DNA from 4 places in the Streptomyces sp. NPDC032161 genome. Region 1 is predicted to be linked to each of the others. Evidence: riboswitches for the same ligand, from Rfam matches in the RefSeq annotation. Region 1 holds a riboswitch; each other region holds the start of a gene.

Region 1 (4,823 bases):
GTAGCGCATGGGGCGCAGGGTCAGTTCGAAGCCCGGGTCGAGCAGGTTCTTCTCGGAGTTGATGTCGGTCATTACTGGCAGGCCTCGCAGGACTCGGGGTTTTCCAGGGAGCAGGCGATCGCGTCCGCGTCGGGGACCGGAGCCTGCTGGGCGGGGACGGGGGCGGTCGCCGCGGTACGGCCGGAGGCGGCGCGGGCGATCCGGGTGGCCGGGCGCGAGCGCAGGTAGTACGTCGTCTTCAGCCCCTTCTTCCAGGCGTACGCGTACATGGAGGAGAGCTTGCCGATGGTCGGCGTCTCCATGAAGAGGTTCAGCGACTGGCTCTGGTCGAGGAACGGGGTACGGGCCGCAGCCATGTCGATCAGGCCGCGCTGCGGGATCTCCCACGCGGTGCGGTACAGCGCCCGCACGTCCTCGGGGATCCAGGCGAAGCCCTGTACCGAGCCGTTCGCCTCGCGCAGCGCCTCGCGGGTCCGCGCGTCCCACACGCCCAGCCGCTTCAGGTCGTCCACCAGGTACGCGTTGACCTGGAGGAACTCACCGCTGAGCGTCTCGCGCTTGAAGAGGTTGGAGACCTGCGGCTCGATGCACTCGTACACGCCCGCGATCGAGGCGATCGTCGCCGTCGGCGCGATGGCGAGCAGCAGCGAGTTGCGCATGCCGGTCCTCGCGACCCGGGCGCGCAGCGCCTCCCAGCGCTCCGGCCAGTTCGGCTCCGTGGCGTAGTGGTCGGGGTGCAGCACGCCGCGAGCGGCCCGCGTCTGCTCCCAGGCGGGCAGCGGACCGGACCGTTCCGCGAGGTTGCAGGATGCCTCGTACGCGGCCAGCATGATCCGCTCGGAGATCCGCGTGGAGAGCACGCGGGCCTCGGCGGAGTCGAACGGCAGCCGCAGCTGGAAGAAGACGTCCTGGAGGCCCATGGCGCCCAGGCCCACCGGACGCCACTTGGCGTTGGAGCGGGCGGCCTGCTCGGTCGGGTAGAAGTTGATGTCGACGACCCGGTCCAGGAAGGTCACGGCCGTGCGGACGGTGGCGTCCAGCCGCTCCCAGTCGATGTCCCCGCCCGCGACGAACGCGCCGAGGTTGACCGAGCCCAGGTTGCAGACGGCCGTCTCGCCGTCGTCGGTGACCTCCAGGATCTCGGTGCACAGGTTCGACGAGTGGACGACGCGGCCCGGCTCGGCGGTCTGGTTCGCGGTCCGGTTGGCGGCGTCCTTGAACGTCATCCAGCCCTGGCCGGTCTGCGCGAGGGTGCGCATCATCCGCCCGTACAGCTCCCGGGCCGGCAGCGTCTTGCGGGCCAGCCCCTTCGCCTCGGCGGCCCGGTACGCGGCGTCGAACTCCTCGCCCCACAGGTCGACCAGCCCGGGCACGTCGGACGGGGAGAACAGCGACCACTCGCCGTCCGCGTCGACCCGGCGCATGAACTCGTCGGGGATCCAGTGCGCGAGGTTCAGGTTGTGCGTACGGCGGGCGTCCTCGCCGGTGTTGTCGCGCAGCTCCAGGAACTCCTCGATGTCCGCGTGCCAGGTCTCCAGGTAGACGGCTGCCGCGCCCTTGCGACGGCCGCCCTGGTTGACCGCCGCCACGGAGGCGTCGAGCGTCTTCAGGAACGGCACGATCCCGTTCGAGTGCCCGTTGGTGCCCCGGATCAGCGAACCGCGGGCCCGGATGCGGGAGTACGGCAGACCGATGCCGCCCGCGTGCTTGGAGAGGCGCGCCACCTGGTGGTAGCGGTCGTAGATCGAGTCGAGCTCGTCGAGCGGGGAGTCCAGCAGATAGCAGGACGACATCTGCGGGTGCCGGGTACCGGAGTTGAACAGCGTGGGGGAGGACGGGAGGTAGTCGAGTCGGCTCATCAGTCCGTACAGCGCCGCGACCTCGTCCACGGCACGCGGGGAGTCGTCCTCGGCGAGCCCGGACGCCACCCGCAGCATGAAGTGCTGCGGGGTCTCGACGACCTGACGGGTGTGCGGGTGGCGCAGCAGGTAGCGGCTGTGCAGGGTGCGCAGCCCGAAGTAGCCGAACCGGTCGTCGGCGCCGTCGGCGAGGGAGTGTTCGACCAGCGCGTCCAGGGTGGCGGCGTGCGCCTGGACGAACGCGGCGGTGCGGTCCGCGATCAGGCCCTCGCGGTGGCCGACGGCGACGGACGCGGAGAAGGAGACCGCGCCCTGCCCCGCCGCCTCGTCCGCGATGGCGCGGGTCAGCAGCCGGGCGGCGAGCCGGGAGTAGGCGGGGTCCTCGGAGATCAGCCCCGCGGCGGCCTCGGTCGCCAGCGCCCGCAACTCGGCCTCGTCCGCCCGGGCGCTGCGCCCGCGCAGCGCGGCGGCGGCCACCCGGCCGGGGTCGGTGTCGGGCAGGTCGACGGTGAGGGCGGTCAGGGTCCGCAGCAGCGCGGTCCCGGGCTCGTCGTGTGCGGTACCGGGCCCGTCGTGTGCGGTTCCCCCGGACTCGGCCGCTTCGGACTCGGCCGCTTCGGACACGGTCGCTTCGGACACTGCGACTGAGGCCGGATCGGCTGGCGCGATGGTCACGCGGTGCTCTCCCTCGCTCGGCTCGGGGCCTGCGGGGACGGGCGGCCGGGCAGTACGGGGCCCGGGACGGGGGCACTGCGTACGGCGTCCGCCGGCCCATCCGCGAGGCCCGGGACGTCTGGCATCCGGTTCGGTCGAGCCGGATGCGCTGTCGGCAGGTCGTCGGACTTGCTCGGGTGTGCAAAAGCACACCGAATACACCGTTGCGGGACAGTTCCGGATTCACACCGGATTCCCCTGCGGCGACAGCGAGCATGAGCATACATGTGGGGGCCGCCCGATGCCGCCGCCCCCAGATGTTGTGTCGGTCGACTCGCGTCGAGGCCGTAGAACGCGCACTGCGGCCCTGGGGAGAGGAAGACGGACGGGCCCGCCGCACCCCTCGGGCAAGGGGCGTGGCGGGCCGCTTCCGGGCCGTCGTGGCGGGAACCCTCAGCGATCCGCGCCCGGTGCCGCCGCCGCGCTCGGCGGCTCCGGCACGGCCGGCGGCAGCTCCACCCGGACACCCGGCTCGCCCGTGTCCGCCGTGTAGTCGGCGGGGGAGGTCTCGTCGATGCCGGCGGGCGCCTTCACGGCGTTCAGGACGAGGGTCAGCACCACCGTCACCACCACGTTGAGCACGAACGCGGTCAGGCCGATGTAGCCGATCTCACCGATGCCGGGGATCTTCGCGGAGGGTCCGCCGAAGTGCGACTGGGTCGGGCTGGAGACCCCGTACGCGACGACGGTCCCGTACACCATGCCGATCGCCCAGCCCGCGAGCAGTGCCCAACGGTGGAACCAGCGGGTGAACAGGCCGCCGACCAGGGCCGGCATGGTCTGGAGGATCCAGATCCCGCCCAGCAGCTGGAAGTTGATCGCGACCGTCTTGTCCATGGTGAGGACGAAGGCCAGCGCCCCGACCTTCACCAGCAGCGACACCAGCTTGGAGACCTTGGTCTCCTCCTCCGGGGTCGCGTCCGGTTTCAGGAAGTCCTTGTAGATGTTGCGGGTGAAGAGGTTCGCCGCCGCGATCGACATGATCGCGGCGGGCACCAGCGCGCCGATGCCGATGGCGGCGAACGCGACGCCCGCGAACCAGTCGGGGAACATGTTCTCGAACAGCTGCGGGATGGCCAGCTGCCCGTTCTCCACCTTGATCCCGGCGGCGATCGCCATGAAGCCGAGGAGCGCCAGCATGCCCAGCATCAACGAGTACAGCGGCAGGATCGTGGTGTTGCGCCGGATCACGTCACGGCTGCGGCCGGAGAGCGTCGCCGTGATCGAGTGCGGATACATGAAGAGCGCCAGCGCCGAGCCCAACGCGAGGGTGGCGTAAGCCCACTGGCTCGCCTCGCCGGGTGCCAGGGCGCCGGTCGGCTTCCCGCCGGGCGGGCCGGCGAACTTCTCCTGGGCGGCGGCGAAGATGTCGTGGAACCCGCCCAGCTTGATCGGGATGTAGACGATCGCCACCACGATGACCAGGTAGATCAGGCCGTCCTTGACGAACGCGATCAGCGCGGGGGCCCGCAGCCCCGACGAGTAGGTGTACGCGGCGAGCACCGCGAACGCGAGCAGCAGCGGCAGGTCCTTGACGAACCAGTGCGTGTTCTCGCCGCCGCCGACGCCCATCACGTCCAGCACCGCCTGGATGCCGACGAGTTGCAGCGCGATGTAGGGCATCGTGGCGAGGATGCCGGTGACGGCGACCGCCAGCGACAGCCCCTTCGAGCCGAAGCGCCCGCGGACGAAGTCGGACGTCGTCACGTACCCGTGCCGGTGCGAGACCGACCACAACCGGGGCAGGAAGGTGAAGATCAGCGGATACACCAGGATCGTGTACGGCACGGCGAAGAAGCCCGCCGCGCCCGCCGCGTAGATCGCCGCGGGAACGGCGACGAAGGTGTACGCGGTGTACAGGTCGCCGCCGAGCAGGAACCAGGTGACCCAGGTGCCGAACGACCTTCCACCCAGGCCCCATTCGTCGAGGCTGGCCCCGTTCTCGGCCCTGCGCCAGCGCGCCGCCAGGAAGCCCATGACCGTGACGGCCGCGAAGAAGAAGACGAAGACGCCGAGCGCGACGCCGTTCACACCGTCCTTCACGCCTGGTCACCCCCCTTGCGGGCGCGCTGGTCGCGCTGCCAGAGCTTGTGGGCGACGGCCGTGAGCGCGGTGGAGATCAGCACCCAGAGCATCTGGTACCAGTAGAAGAACGGAATACCGATGAAGGCGGGATCCACCTTCGCGTACGAACTCACCCAGAGCATCGCGACGAACGGCGCGGCGAGACAGAGGGCGATGACCACCCGC
Region 2 (4,823 bases), on a different contig from region 1:
TCCGCGGCGTAGTGGTCCAGTTCGAGCAATCGCTCCGTCGAGATGCCGATCTTTTCCGCGACTTGTTCAGGCGTCGGCATGACGCCTGTGTCCCGGAGCATCTCGTGGCGGACTCGCGTGACTCGGTTGATGACCTCGACGGCGTGGACCGGAATGCGGATGGTACGGCTCTGGTCCGCGAGAGCGCGGCTGACGGACTGCTTGATCCACCAGGTCCCGTAGGTGGAGAACTTGAATCCCTTGGTGTAGTCGAACTTCTCCACGGCGCGGATGAGACCCGCGTTCCCTTCCTGGATCAGGTCGAGCAGGTCCAGCCCCCGGCCCGTGTAGCGCTTGGCGATGGAAACCACCAGGCGGAGGTTGGCCTCGGTGAGGTGGTCCTTGGCCCGATGCCCGTCGGCCGCGAGCGCCGCCCACTCCCGTCTGGAACAAGGCTCCGCGTCCGGCCTCTCCGCCAGCAGGCGCTCGGCGTACAGCCCCGCCTCGATCCGCTTGGCCAGATCCACCTCTTCCTCGGCGGTGAGCAGACGGACACGGGCGATGAGCCGCAGGTAGTCCTTGACCGGGTCCGTCGTGCCTCCGTCGGGGAGGAGTTGCGCGGGGAGGGCGTCGGTGTCGTCCTCCGTCTCCACCGGAGCTTCTTCGACGAGCAGCTCACCGGTCTCCGTCTGCCCCGGGCTCATGCCGCCCCCAGCAGCGGGCGAGGGAATCCGCCCGTGCACAAGGCGGGACGGACGACCTGTGTCGGGGTGCCCTCCGCGATGTACCGCCCATCGGTGCCGATCGTCGATGAAATCCTCGCAAGGAAATCCGTGTCCGGCTTTTCGAGCTGCTCGACGATCCTGCGGGCGTACACCGAAAAGGACCTCGAACAACGGCTTCGCACCCCTGTGAACGCCGTGTCGAATACCAAGAGCGATTTACCAGCCATCTGGACCTCGGTACATAGAAGCGAAGCATTCCGAGGCAAATCGACAGACGTTTCACCAGGAATATCTCGGCGGGCTTCCGCAATGGCGAGTCGATCCCTCACTCACTCGAGGCTACCATCGCGTAATCACCGGGAAGGGCCCGCGGAGAGCAAACTCCCACTGTGAGGAAAGTCGCCCTTGACGGCGTGCCGACCGGCGTGAGCAATACGGCCGAGTCACGTGAACAACTCACTACCGGCACCTCCCCCAAAGGCCCTGACCAGGGGTGATCCTCCGATCAGGCCACCGCCTCGACGTTCAGTGCCGTACCGGGGAACGAGCAGATCCGTTGCGGCCCTTTCGGTTGCCCGGCGTCCTTGCGTCGCTGCCGTCGCCCACCCGGAGAGCATGCTTGGCACCACTGCGTCGGTATACCTCGGAGACCTCCGAAGGCAGAACATTCGGAATCCTGAGGGACTGCAATGCTTTTACGCTATTCCGGTGGCCGCGTTCGGCATTCTTCGTCCGGGCCCCCGTTGGCACCGGGCGGCGCTCGATTTCATTGGCGAGCAGGAACTCGCCGTGTTCAGCGTTCGCAGGATCGGATCAATCCCGTTCACCGCATGTCTCCCGTGGCAGCATCACCGCGCGGTGCGGGGACTTCTTTGACCGGCCGTCGTACCGAAATCCTGGCGTCCGAGCCCGGCGACAGGTCCGCCGGATCAGCGATCGACCACCCGGTGCGCGTCGGCGGGCCAGGATCCGGCGCCGACGATGTGCTCCACGATCCTGAACGCCTCACCGATCGGCACGGTGTCCTCGTCCGGATACTCGTCGTGCTGCCCGTTGGAGAGAACGAACCACAGACGGATCCGAGAGGCGGCCCTCCAAGCGGGGCTTCCACGCCCGCGACCGGGGCTCAGGATCCGGTACGCCGCGGGGTGTGGACCGGGATCGCGCCCACCGCGTCCATGCCCCCGCGCCGTCCGCCACACGTGACTTGATTCACCATCCGGATGATGGACGACCTCGCCCTTCCTCGCGCGTCAGCCCGTAGGCTGCGGGCAGCAGCTGGTTCGCCCCCGTCAGCCAGGCGGGAGCGTCGCAAGAGGGAACCCGGTGGGAATCCGGGACTGCCCCGCAGCGGTGAGCGGGAACGACCGCCGTCATACGCACTGGACCCGACGTACAGGGTCTGGGAAGCGACGGCCAGTAGATGTCCTCATGAGGTGAGGACGTGCCCGCGAGTCCGAAGACCTGCCAACTGCCCGCGCACGGACCAGTCGTGCGCGGACATCCCGGTGACCTCGAGGGCGGGTCGGCGTACATACCAGGCGGATGACCGTGCCTTGCCGCACGGGATCGTCTCCGCCCGGTTCGTCATCCCTTCGCGCTCTCGTCCCGTCCCCGGGATCTCAGGGATTCATCTCGCGAAGGAGATCTCCGTGACACCGAAGTCCGCAGCCGCGGCAACACGGGCCACCGTGTACGGCTACCCCCGTCAGGGCCGGAACCGGGAACTGAAGAAGGCCGTCGAGGGTTACTGGAAGGGCCGCGTCACGGCCGAGGCCCTCCGGGCCACCGCCGCCGACCTGCGCCGGAACAACTGGCGGCACCTCGCCGACGCAGGCATCCACGAGGTGCCGACCGGCGACTTCTCGTTCTACGACCATGTCCTGGACACCACCGTCATGGTCGGCGCGATCCCCGAACGCCACCGGGACGCCGTCACCGCCGATGCCCTGGACGGCTACTTCGCCATGGCCCGCGGCACCCAGGAGGTGGCGCCACTGGAGATGACCAAGTGGTTCGACACCAACTACCACTATCTCGTCCCGGAACTGGGCCCTGACACCGTCTTCACCGCCGACTCCGCCAAGCAGACGGGCGAGTTGAAGGAGGCCCTCGCGCTCGGACTCACCGCCCGGCCCGTGCTCGTGGGTCCGGTCACCTATCTGCTGCTCTCCAAGCCGGCTCCCGGCGTGGCCGCCGACTTCGATCCGCTCACCCTGCTCGACCGGCTGCTGCCGGTGTACGCCGAGGTCCTCGCCGACCTGCGAGCCGCCGGCGCCGAGTGGGTACAGCTGGACGAGCCGGCCCTGGTCCAGGACCGCACCCCTGCCGAGCTGAACGCCGCCGAGCGCGCCTACCGCGGCCTCGGCGCGCTCGCCGACCGGCCGAAGCTGCTGGTCGCCTCCTATTTCGGCCGGCTCGGCGACGCCCTGCCGGTCCTGGCGAAGGCGCCGGTCGACGGGCTCGCGCTGGACTTCACCGAGGGCGCCGCCGCCCATCTGGACGCGCTCGCCGCCGTCGGCGGACTGCCCGGCAAGCGGCTGGTCGCCGGGGTGGTCGACGGCCGCAACATCTGGGGCAACGACCTCGCCAAGTCCCTGTCCACACTGGGCACGCTGCTGGGCCTGGCCGACCGCGTCGATGTGTCTGCCTCCTGCTCCCTCCTCCACGTGCCGCTGGACACGGCACCGGAGCGGGACATCGAACCGCAGATCCTGCGCTGGCTGGCGTTCGCACGGCAGAAGACGCGGGAGATCGTCACACTCGCCAAGGGCCTCGCCCAGGGCACCGACACGATCGCCGCCGAACTCGCCGCGAACCGGGCCGACCTCGCGTCCCGCGCGCACTCGCCCATCACTCACGACCCGGCGGTCCGTGCCCGTGCCGCCGCCACGACGGAGGCCGACGCGCGCCGCTCCCAGCCGTACGCCGAGCGCACCGCCGCCCAGCACGCACATCTCGGCCTGCCGCTGCTGCCGACCACCACCATCGGCTCGTTCCCGCAGACCGACGAGCTGCGCGCCGCGCGAGCGGACCTGCGGGCCGGCCGGATCGACACAGCAGGGTACGAGGAACGCGTCAGGGCCGAGATCCAGGAGGTGATCGCCTTCCAGGAGAAGACGGGCCTGGACGTCCTCGTGCACGGCGAGCCCGAACGCAACGACATGGTCCAGTACTTCGCCGAACAGTTGACCGGCTACCTCGCCACCCAGCACGGCTGGGTGCAGTCCTACGGCACCCGCTACGTGCGCCCGCCGATCCTGGCAGGCGACATCTCCCGCCCGGATCCGATGACGGTCCGCTGGACGACGTACGCGCAGTCGCTCACCGACCGCCCGGTCAAGGGCATGCTCACCGGGCCGGTCACCATGCTCGCCTGGTCCTTCGTCCGCGACGACCAGCCGCTCGGGGAGACCGCCCGGCAGGTCGCCCTCGCGCTGCGCGAGGAGGTGGGCGACCTGGAGGCGGCCGGTACGTCGGTCATCCAGGTCGACGAGCCCGCCCTGCGCGAGACCCTGCCGCTGCGCGCCGCCGACCGCGACGCCTACCTCGCGTGGGCCACCGAGGCGTTCCGGCTCACCACCGGTGGTGTGCGTGCGGACACCCAGATCCACACCCACATGTGCTACGCCGAGTTCGGCGACATCGTCCAGGCCATCGACGACCTCGACGCCGATGTCATCAGCCTGGAGGCCGCCCGCTCGCACATGCAGGTCGCCCGTGAACTCGCCGACCACGGCTACCCGCGCGAGGCCGGACCGGGCGTCTACGACATCCACTCCCCCCGCGTCCCGAGCGCCGGAGAGGCGGCGGATCTGCTGCGCACCGGCTTGAAGGCCATCCCGGCGGAGCGGCTGTGGGTCAATCCCGACTGCGGCCTGAAGACCCGCGGCTGGCCCGAGACCCGCGCCTCCCTGGAGAACCTGGTCGCCGCGGCCCGCACGGTCCGCGGCGAGCTCTCCCCGTCCTGAGCCGGCCGGAACACCGGGGCCGGGGCGCCAGCGCCCCGGCCCCGCCGAGCAGCGCAGACGTGCGGAAATGGGGCGCGGCAGCTACGCACAGGCCGCCGCCGGCCTCGGTCCCGACCGCACCGCCGAATGGTTGTGCGACGCCCGCGAG
Region 3 (4,823 bases), on a different contig from region 1:
ACCACGAAGAGTGACGACGGAGCGGGGGCGGCGGACACAGTGGCCGCGAACCGCCCCGCAGCGTCCCCCGGGGACACCATGAAGCCCCGCCCAGTTCATCTCCCGTTCACCAAAGTTGCCTACCGTCAACCTGCCAATGACGTCGAACGATTGCCTGGGTAAATGGAACACATCACGCTGCTTCTCGCGATTGTGATCGTGACAGCTCTAGTGTTCGATTTCACGAACGGTTTCCATGACACCGCCAACGCGATGGCCACCACCATCTCGACCGGCGCACTCAGACCGAAGACCGCGGTGGCCATGTCCGCCGTTCTCAACCTCGTCGGCGCGTTCCTGTCCGTGGAGGTCGCCAAGACGATCTCCGGTGGGATCATCAATGAGGACGGGCTGCGCACGGAGGTCATCTTCGCGGCACTCGTCGGCGCCATCCTGTGGAATCTGCTGACCTGGCTGGTCGGGCTGCCGTCCAGTTCCTCGCACGCCCTGTTCGGCGGGCTGATCGGCGCCGCGGTCATGTCGGCCGGCTGGTCCTCGGTCAACGGCGGCACGGTCGTCACCAAGGTGCTGATCCCCGCGGTCGCCGCCCCGATCGTCGCCGGGTTCGCCGCGCTGCTGGCCACGCGGCTGACGTACCGGATCGGCGGGAAGATCCGTGACGAGGCCCAGGAGAAGGCCACCGCCAAGGGCTACCGCGCCGGTCAGATCGCCTCGGCCGGACTGGTCTCCCTCGCCCACGGCACCAACGACGCGCAGAAGACCATGGGCATCATCACCCTGGCCCTGGTCACCGGTGGTGTGCTGCACCCCGGCGCCAACCCGCCGGTCTGGGTCATCGTCTCCGCCGGTACGGCCATCGCGCTCGGCACCTACCTGGGCGGCTGGCGCATCATCCGCACCATGGGCAGCGGCCTCACCGACCTCAGGCCGCCGCAGGGCTTCGCCGCCCAGACCAGCGCGGCCACGGTCATCCTCGCCTCCTCGCACCTCGGCTTCTCCCTGTCCACCACCCAGTCCTGCTCCGGCGCCGTGATGGGCGCGGGTCTCGGCCGCCAGGGCGGCGTGGTCCGCTGGTCCACCGCCACCCGGATGTTCGTCGCGTGGGGCCTGACCCTGCCGGCCGCGGGCCTGGTCGGCGCGGGCGCCGAGTTGCTGACCAAGCAGGGCACCTGGGGCGTCGTCGTGGTCGCGGCGCTGCTGGTCGTGGGTTCCGGCTCGATCTGGCTGGTCTCGCGCCGCAAGCCGGTCGGCCACGGGGACGTCGCCCCCTCGGAGAGCGCCGTCGAACCCGCGGGCGTCGTCACCACGGCCATCGCCGCCGTCAGCCCGCCGCCCACCGTCGCGGCCACCGCCGCGGCGCAGGACCTCATGACCATCATCCCGGCCACGCCCGCGGCCGCCGCCCCGACCGCCACCGCCCAGGACCCGGCGCGTCCCGCCGCCGTCTAGGACGTATTTCGAAAGCGCCGTGACCGGCACCGGACCGAACACGCGGACCGTCCGCAGACCGTCTAAGGAAGCAGCATGAAAATCGACTGGGCAGCCCTCGGCTCCGTCTTCGGCGTCTCCCTCGTCGTCACCGTCGCGCTGGTGGGCGTCTTCACCCTCGGCATCGTCGGTCTCGCCAAGCAGCCCGAGGCGGCGGCCCGGGGCGGCTCCGGCGGATCCCGGGAGCTGGCGCGCGCGGGCGCGTACGTCTGCTTCGCGCTGTGCGTGGCGGCGGTCGCGTACGGGATCTATCTGATCGTCGCCTGAGGCCCTCCCCTGGCACCTCCTTTTCGCAGCCCCGACGGGCCGGACGCACCTCGCGCGTCCGGCCCGTCGTCGTGTCCCCGTCCCGATGTGGGCCTCAGCACACTGCACCGCCGCAGGTCAACGGCAAGTTGACGGGCGTTCGCAGAGCGTGGTGGACTGCCGGAGCCATTTACGGCGACAGCAGAGGAAGCCGGTGCGAATCCGGCGCGGTCCCGCCACTGTCACCGGGGAGCGGTCCCCCACACCGGGAAGTCACGGCACGCGCGAGCGGGCTGGAAGGCCGGGGGAATCGCGGATCCGGGAGCCAGGAGACTCTGGTCGCCGGTCACGTCGAACCAGGGCGCGGACCCTGAGTGAGGACAAGTCGCCATGCCTGGCAGCCGTGCGTCCCTTGCCCCGGCGCTCTCCCCGAGAGCCGCCCGTACGAAGGTCCTCCGAGGCACGACGGCCGACTGAGCCATGCGTGCCGATCGCGTGTTCGCGTACGGCGCCACAGCCGGTCTGATCGGCGATCTGCTGCTCGGTGACCCCCGCAGGGGGCACCCGGTCGCCGCCTTCGGGCGGGCCGCGGCGGGCGTCGAACGCCGTCTGTGGCGCGACCACCGCGGGTGGGGCGCGCTGCACACCCTCGTCTGCGCCGGAGGCGCCGTGGGCGGTGCGGCGCTGCTCACCCGTGCCGTACGCCGTCACCCCGCCGCCTCCGTCGCGCTGACCGCGGCCGCCACCTGGTCCGTGGTCGGCGGCACCTCGCTGGGGCGGGAGGCACGGGCCGTCGGCGGCGCCCTGGCCGCCGGGGACGTCGCGGTGGCCCGGGAACGCCTGCCGCACCTGTGCGGCCGCGACCCGCACTCCCTGGACGGGCCGCAGATCGCCCGCGCCGTGGTGGAGTCCGTGGCCGAGAACACCTCGGACGCCGTGGTGGGCGCCCTGGTGTGGGGGGCGCTGGCCGGTGTGCCCGGCCTCGTCGGCTTCCGCGCGGTCAACACCCTGGACGCGATGGTCGGCCACAGGTCGCCCCGCCACCGGCGCTACGGCTGGGCCTCGGCCCGCCTCGACGACCTCGTGGGATGGCCCGGCGCCCGGCTGACCGCCGTGCTCGCCGTGGCCGCCGGCGGACGGCCGCGCGAGGCGGTACGGGCCTGGCGGGCCGACGCGGCGAAGCATCCGAGCCCCAACGCGGGCCCGGTGGAGGCGTCGTTCGCGGGCGCGCTGGGCGTGCGCCTGGGCGGAACGCTGGCGTACGGGGGCCGGGTGGAGCACCGCCCGGTACTGAACGGGGAGGCGGGCCGGGCGGTGGAGACCGCGGACATCGAACGCGCGGTGCGGCTCTCGCGCCGGGTGGGCGTGCTGGCCCTCGGCGTGTGCGTGGCCGCTCGGCTGGGCGCGGGTCTCGCCGCGCGACGGCTCGCGGACGTACGGGGCACGGGACGGGGACGGATCACGGGCACCCGGCCCGCAGGTGTGGGCGGCGCCGCCGCGGGGGCCGCGCGGCTCCTGACCGCGGGACGCCCGGACACAGGACGGAGACGGACATGAGCGGCGGACTCCTGGTCGCCGGGACCACCTCGGACGCGGGCAAGAGCGTCGTCACGGCGGGCATCTGCCGCTGGCTCGCGCGCCGGGGCGTGAAGGTGGCGCCCTTCAAGGCGCAGAACATGTCGCTGAACTCCTACGTCACCCGGGAGGGTGCCGAGATCGGCCGTGCCCAGGCCATGCAGGCCGCGGCCGCCCGGGTGGAGCCGTCCGCGCTGATGAACCCGGTGCTGCTCAAGCCCGGCGGGGACCGCTCCAGCCAGGTCGTCCTGATGGGCAGGCCGGTGGGCGAGATGAGCGCGCGCGGCTACCACGGCGGACGGCAGGAGGCCCTGCTCGGCACGGTCGTGGACTGCCTGGAGCGGCTGCGGAGCACGTACGACGCGGTGATCTGCGAGGGGGCCGGCAGCCCGGCCGAGATCAATCTGCGGCGCACGGACATCGTGAACATGGGCATCGCCCGGGCGGCGCGCTTCCCGGTGGTGGTGGTCGGGGACATCGACCGGGGCGGCGTCTTCGCGTCGTTCTTCGGTACGACGGCGTTGCTCTCCGCCGAGGACCAGGCGCTGGTCGCGGGCTATCTCGTGAACAAGTTCCGCGGCGACGTGTCGCTGCTGGAGCCGGGCCTGGAGATGCTGCGCGAGATCACCGGCCGCCCGACGTACGGGGTGCTGCCCTTCGCGCACGGCCTCGGCATCGACGAGGAGGACGGGCTCCGGGTCTCGCTGCGCGGCGCCGTGCGCGAGTCGGTGGTCGCGCCGCCGCACGGCGAGGACGTGCTGCGGGTCGCGGTGTGCGCCGTGCCCCTGATGTCGAACTTCACCGACGTGGACGCGCTGGCCGCCGAACCGGGCGTCGTCGTCCGCTTCGTGGACCGCGCCGAGGAGCTGGCCGACGCCGATCTCGTCGTCGTGCCCGGCACCCGGGGAACGGTCGGGGCGCTGGCCTGGCTGCGCGAGCGCGGGCTCGCCGACGCCCTGGCCCGGCGTGCCGCCGAGGGCCGGCCGGTCCTCGGCGTCTGCGGCGGCTACCAGGTCCTCGGCGAGCACATCGAGGACGAGGTCGAATCGCGGGCCGGGCACGTCGACGGGCTCGGACTGCTGCCGCTGCGCGTCCGGTTCGACCGCGAGAAGACCCTGGCCCGGCCCGTCGGGGAGGCGCTCGGCGCGCCGGTCGAGGGCTACGAGATCCACCACGGCGTCGCCGACGTGCGCGGCGGCGAGCCGTTCTTCACCGACGGCCGGGGCCGCGCCCTGGACGGCTGCCGGGCCGGAGCCGTGTGGGGCACCCACTGGCACGGCTCGCTGGAGAGCGACGCGTTCCGCCGCCGTTTCCTGACCGAGGTGGCGCGCGCCGCGGGCCGGCGTTTCGTCCCCGCCCCCGACACCCGTTTCGCCGAGCTGCGCGAGGAACAGCTCGACCGCCTCGGCGACCTGATCGAAGAACACGCCGACACCGGCGCGCTGCTCCGGCTCATCGAGTCGGGCGCGCCGTCCGGACTTCCCTTCATCGCCCCCGGAGCACCTGGAGCACGC
Region 4 (4,823 bases), on a different contig from region 1:
CGTCCTCGAAGGTGGTGAGGATGAGCACCTTCACCTCGGTGAGGTCGTCGGACTCGCTGATGAGCCGAGTGGCTTCGAGACCGTCCATCTCCGGCATGCGGATGTCCATCAGGACCACGTCGGGGCTCTGCGCACGGGCCAGGTCCAGCGCCTCCTGCCCGTTGGACGCCTCCCCCACCGTCTCCATGTCGTCCGTGGAGTCGAACAGCATCCTGAACGTGCCCCGCAGCAGGGCCTGGTCATCGACAAGCAGCACGCGGATCGTCATGCCCGTCCCTTCTCTGTGGTTCGCCCATGACCGGGCCGGGGCGCAACGGCAGCTCGGCCGTCACGGTGAAGCCGCCCTCCGGGCGGGCGCCCGCGTACAGCCGCCCACCGACCGTGGAGGCGCGCTCGCGCATCCCGATGAGCCCGTGGCCCGTCCCCGGACGGGCCGGGTCGACTCCGGTCCGGCCATCGTTCTCGACGGTGATCGTCAGCCGCTCGGGGCGGTAGTGCAGGAACAGCCGGGCGCGGTCGGCCCCCGCGTGCTTGTGCACGTTGGTCAGGGCCTCCTGCACGATGCGGTACGCGGCCAGGTCGACCGCCGGAGCGAGCGGTTCGGCGACGCCGTGCCAGCTGTGGCTCACGTTCAGTCCGGCTCGCTCGAACGATGCCAGGAGCGCCGGTACGCGGGCCAAGCCGGGCATCGGGTCGCGCGGCGTCACCGGGTCACCGGACTGCCGCAGCAGCCCCACGGTCACGCGCAGTTCGTCGAGCGCGGACCGGCTGGTGTCCCGGATGTCCTCCAGTGCGGCCAGGATCTTCTCCGGCCGCCGTTCCACGAGGTGGACCGCCACGCCCGCCTGGGCGTTGATGAGGGCGATGTGGTGGGCGACGATGTCGTGCAGTTCGCGCGCGATCCGCACCCGCTCGGCCGCCACCCGCTGCTGCGCCTCCTGTTCGCGCGTGCGCTCCGCGTGTTCCGCCCGCTCCTCCACCGCGGCCACATAGGCGCGGCGCGAGCGCACCCCGTCACCGATGGCAGCGGGCAGCACCGTCCACGCCAGCATCGCCGCGTTGTCCGGGGCCAGCCAGGAACGCGGATCCCACAGCACGGCGACGCCCACCAGAATGGCGACCGACGACATCGCCGAGATCAAGGTCACTCGCCGGTCGGTGTGCGCGGCGACCGTGTAGACCGACACCAGGACGGGGCTGATGACCAGCGGGCTCTCGCGGAATCCCAGCACCTGGAAGGCCACCCCGCAGCCGACCGCCACGGCCAGTACACCGACCGGGTGACGGCGCCGCCACACCAGCGCGGAACAACCGGTGCCCGCCAGCACCACCGCCTGCCAGCGCAAGGAGAACTCGCGCTCGTGCGGCACGATCGAGGCGGCCACGACGGACAGGACGAACAGCACGACCAGGACCAGTGCGTCCATCACACCGAACCCGGACCGTTCCCCCCTTCTCCGACCACTGCTCACCGCCATGGCACCACCGTAGGGTCGACGACCGCATCGGGCATCGTCACGCGGGACGGCCCCGCGGCCTCCGGCATCCGCCCCCCGCCCCGGCCGCCGTCCCCGGAATCCGGTGTCCGCCCACGCCCGAGGCCTCCGACGCGCGGTTGCCGCCCGTGCGCCGAACCGCCGCCGGTGCCCCGGCCGAGGCGCCGGACACGTCGTCACGATCGCCCGGCCGGACGGCCCGACGACTCCATTCGGCCGACGCCCGACCGGCATGACGACGGCCGGCCGACGTGACAACGGACGGCGGGGGCCCGAGCGCCCGACCACCCGTCACGCCCCCGCCTCGGCCACTCCCCCGCGGGCCGTCGGTCCCTCCCCCAGCGCTTCTTGTCGGTTCAGACTCCCTTCGTCGGCGCGACCCGTCCCGCCCACGGCGACAGTTCGGCCGTCAGCCAGCGGAAGACCTGGGGCACCTGGCGCTTCCACAGGCCGATGGTGTGCGGCCCGGTCACCCGGGCCACCACCACCCGTGTCGGGGGTGCCGCCGCGCGCCGCAGCGCGAGTCCGTCGCGGTAGCCGTCGTCGCGTCCGCCCGAGAGATACAGCGCGACGCGCGGAGGGGTGGTCGCATGGCGCAGGATCCACAGCGGGTTGTTGGCCCGCCGCAGCTCCGGGGCGCGGGCCGTGAGGGAGACCCGTTCGGCGGCCGGGTCGTTGTAGCCGGACAGGCCCACCGCGGCCCGGTACCGGTCGGGGTGGGCGAGTGCCATCTTCACGGCGCAGTGCGCCCCGGCCGAGTAGCCGGCCACCGCCCACCCCTTCGCGCCGCCCCGTGCGCGGAAGGTGTCGATCACCATCTGCCGGACGTCCACGCTGAGCCATGACTCGGCGTCCACGACGCCCGGCACATTGGCGCATCCGGTGTCCTGACCGGCCAGCAGATTGGTGCGCGGTTCGACGAGAATGAACGGGGCGATCTCGCCGCTCCGCATCCCGGCCGCCAACTGCGACTGCACCCGCAGGCTGCTGAACCACGCCTTCGCCGAACCGGGGAAGCCGCCGAGGAGTTCGACCACGGGGAACCTCTGGTGCCGGAAGGCCGGCTGGTCGTACTGCGGCGGCAGCCACACGTACACCTCGCCGCGCACCCCCGACACCCGGCCGCGCAGTTGGGTGACGCGGACGTTCCGCCCCATCCGGGCGTCGTGCACCGGGTCGAACTCCTGGACGGCCTTCGGCTCGTTCGCCAGGTCCTTGTGACTTCCGAGTCCGTCGCGTCCGAGGTCCGGGGCTGCGACGACATGGTGTCCGGTGCCGAGCAGATCGGCCCAGCTGTCGTACAGGCCGTTGGTGTTGTTGACCACCACGAAGACACTCAGCACGGCCGCCCCCTGCGCGAGGACGACCATCGCGAGGCGGCTCGCGCCTCGTACCACGGCGGGACCCCGTACCCGCCCCCACAGCAACAGGGGAAGCAGCAGGCTGACCATGGCCAGCGCGATCGTGGCCAGGAAGAAGGGTGTCCCCGTCAGGCTCATCACGCCAGTGAGGATGTCGCACACAGCACGATGGTTTACCCTCTTTTCCACCTTTTTACGTCGAACGCGAGAACCGGGAACCTCGTGTTGACGCCGGTCACTCCCGTGCCTTCGGCAACCGGCCCCCGCTCCTTCGACGCCGGTCGCCCTCGGCCTCCCGCATCGCGCGCCCCGGCCGCGCCGGGAAGGGGCGGGAACGGCCGGGGGACGGGCCCCGGTTTCTCGGCGTGCGATCACTCACATGGGCGCCCTTTGTGCGCCGACGTCGGACAAACGTAATATCGGCAGGTCATCGCCGCGACGGGAGACAGGAAGCCGGTGCGAATCCGGCACGGTCCCGCCACTGTGACCGGGGAGTGGAACCCTTCGACATGCCACTGCGCGCCGCGCGGGAAGGCGGGGGGAACGTCGATCCGGGAGTCAGGACACTGGCCTGTCGCGGGCCCGTTTTGAGGAGCGCGGACTCCCCAGGAGGCTCTACGTGTATTTCGGCATACCCCGCCGCCGCCCCTGCTCTCCCTCTGCCCGTACCCGGCGCGCCCCGCGCGTCGTCGCCGGGGTCATGGCCCTGGCCACCGTCCTGTCGGCCGCCGGTTGCGGCACCGCCGGCTCCCCCGGGAAGCCGGAGGCCGGTGCGTCGTCGGTCGAGGGCTTCCCGGTCACCGTGGACAACTGCGGTGTGAGAACGACGTACGACAAACCGCCCTCGCGCGTGGTCACCATCCATCAGCACCCCGCCGAACTCCTCCTCGCCCTGGGGCTGAAGGACCGCATGGTCGGTACCGCCTTCCCGGACTCGGCCGTCCTGCCCGAGCTGCGGAAGGACTTCGCGGCCGTACCCGAACTGGCGAAGCGGGAGCCGTCCTTCGAAACCGTCCTGGACGCGGAGCCGGACTTCGTCTACGGCGGCTACGGCAGCGCGTTCGCCGAGAACGAGGGCCGGTCGCGCAAGGCGTTCGCCGAGGCGGGCATCGACACCTACCTCAACCGCGAGTACTGCGGCAAGAAGCGGGTGACGATGCGGGACACCTACGACGAGATCACCACCATCGGCGACGTCTTCGGCGTCCCGGACCGCGCCTCCGCGCTGGTGGCCGATCTGAGGGGGCGCGTGGACAAGGCCGTCGCGGCCGTGGGGAAGGGGCCCGACGTGCCCGTCTTCGTCTACGACAGCGGCGAGAAGACCGCCTTCACCGCGGGCGGCAAGGGGCTCGGCAACGACCTGATCGGGCTGGCGGGCGGCCGGAACATCTTCGCGGGGCTCGACGACGTCTTCGGGGACGTCTCCTGGGAACAGGTCGTGGCCCGCAAGCCCGAGGTCGTGGTGATCTACGACTACGCGGGCTCCGGCAGCGTCGAGCAGAAGAAGCGGTTCCTGCTCTCGCAGCCCGCCCTCGCCGACGTCCCGGCCATCAGGAACGAGCGGTTCGTGGTCCTGCCGCTGACCGCGACCCTCGTCGGCATCCGTTCGGCGTACGCGGTCGACGGCCTGGCACGCGGTCTGCATCCCGAGAGCTTCCGGTGACGGGGACGGGGACGGGAACGCCCGTGAGGGCCGCCCCGCCCGACGGGACGACCGAGAGGGCGGTCGACGGAGCGAGTGCGTGGCTCCCGCGCCGCGGCGGCCGGTCGCGGCGCGTGCCCCTCCCCCTCGCGCTGACCGTCCTCGCGCTGCTGCTGGTGGTCTCCGCCACCGCCGGCCTGGCCATCGGCTCGGTGCACGTGCCGCCCGGCCAGGTGTGGGGCATCGTGACGCACGCGCTGGGCGCCGACTGGCAGGAGCCGTCCTGGACCCGCGCCCGGGAGACGATCGTCCTGGACGTGCGGG

What was found. A riboswitch is a leader RNA that binds a small molecule or an ion and turns the genes downstream of it on or off. The one in region 1 is predicted to bind cobalamin.
Region 2: it holds a riboswitch for cobalamin, as region 1 does, so the genes downstream of both, metE (5-methyltetrahydropteroyltriglutamate--homocysteine S-methyltransferase) here and AB0E67_RS02460 (ribonucleoside-diphosphate reductase subunit alpha) in region 1, are expected to answer to the same signal.
Region 3: it holds a riboswitch for cobalamin, as region 1 does, so the genes downstream of both, AB0E67_RS06085 (cobalamin biosynthesis protein) here and AB0E67_RS02460 (ribonucleoside-diphosphate reductase subunit alpha) in region 1, are expected to answer to the same signal.
Region 4: it holds a riboswitch for cobalamin, as region 1 does, so the genes downstream of both, AB0E67_RS34330 (ABC transporter substrate-binding protein) here and AB0E67_RS02460 (ribonucleoside-diphosphate reductase subunit alpha) in region 1, are expected to answer to the same signal.

Annotation. Positions count from the first base shown of each region.
Region 1 covers NZ_JBEZVN010000001.1:589,906-594,728, reverse strand. The annotation lists gene AB0E67_RS02465 (ribonucleotide-diphosphate reductase subunit beta) at 1-72, opposite strand, end outside; gene AB0E67_RS02460 (ribonucleoside-diphosphate reductase subunit alpha) at 72-2,393, opposite strand; cobalamin riboswitch at 2,670-2,803, opposite strand; gene mctP (monocarboxylate uptake permease MctP) at 2,967-4,616, opposite strand; gene AB0E67_RS02450 (DUF3311 domain-containing protein) at 4,613-4,823, opposite strand, start outside.
Region 2 covers NZ_JBEZVN010000017.1:90,096-94,918, forward strand. The annotation lists gene AB0E67_RS24810 (RNA polymerase sigma factor) at 1-683, opposite strand, end outside; cobalamin riboswitch at 1,967-2,191, shown strand; gene metE (5-methyltetrahydropteroyltriglutamate--homocysteine S-methyltransferase) at 2,357-4,675, shown strand; partial or broken gene AB0E67_RS24820 (GNAT family N-acetyltransferase) at 4,758-4,823, shown strand, end outside.
Region 3 covers NZ_JBEZVN010000002.1:56,335-61,157, forward strand. The annotation lists partial or broken gene AB0E67_RS06070 (inorganic phosphate transporter) at 163-1,125, shown strand; partial or broken gene AB0E67_RS06075 (hypothetical protein) at 1,236-1,379, opposite strand; gene AB0E67_RS06080 (hypothetical protein) at 1,525-1,755, shown strand; cobalamin riboswitch at 1,938-2,070, shown strand; gene AB0E67_RS06085 (cobalamin biosynthesis protein) at 2,215-3,291, shown strand; gene AB0E67_RS06090 (cobyric acid synthase) at 3,288-4,823, shown strand, end outside.
Region 4 covers NZ_JBEZVN010000055.1:14,914-19,736, reverse strand. The annotation lists gene AB0E67_RS34345 (response regulator transcription factor) at 1-268, opposite strand, end outside; gene AB0E67_RS34340 (sensor histidine kinase) at 240-1,478, opposite strand; gene AB0E67_RS34335 (alpha/beta hydrolase-fold protein) at 1,853-2,995, opposite strand; cobalamin riboswitch at 3,265-3,447, shown strand; gene AB0E67_RS34330 (ABC transporter substrate-binding protein) at 3,558-4,520, shown strand; gene AB0E67_RS34325 (iron ABC transporter permease) at 4,634-4,823, shown strand, end outside.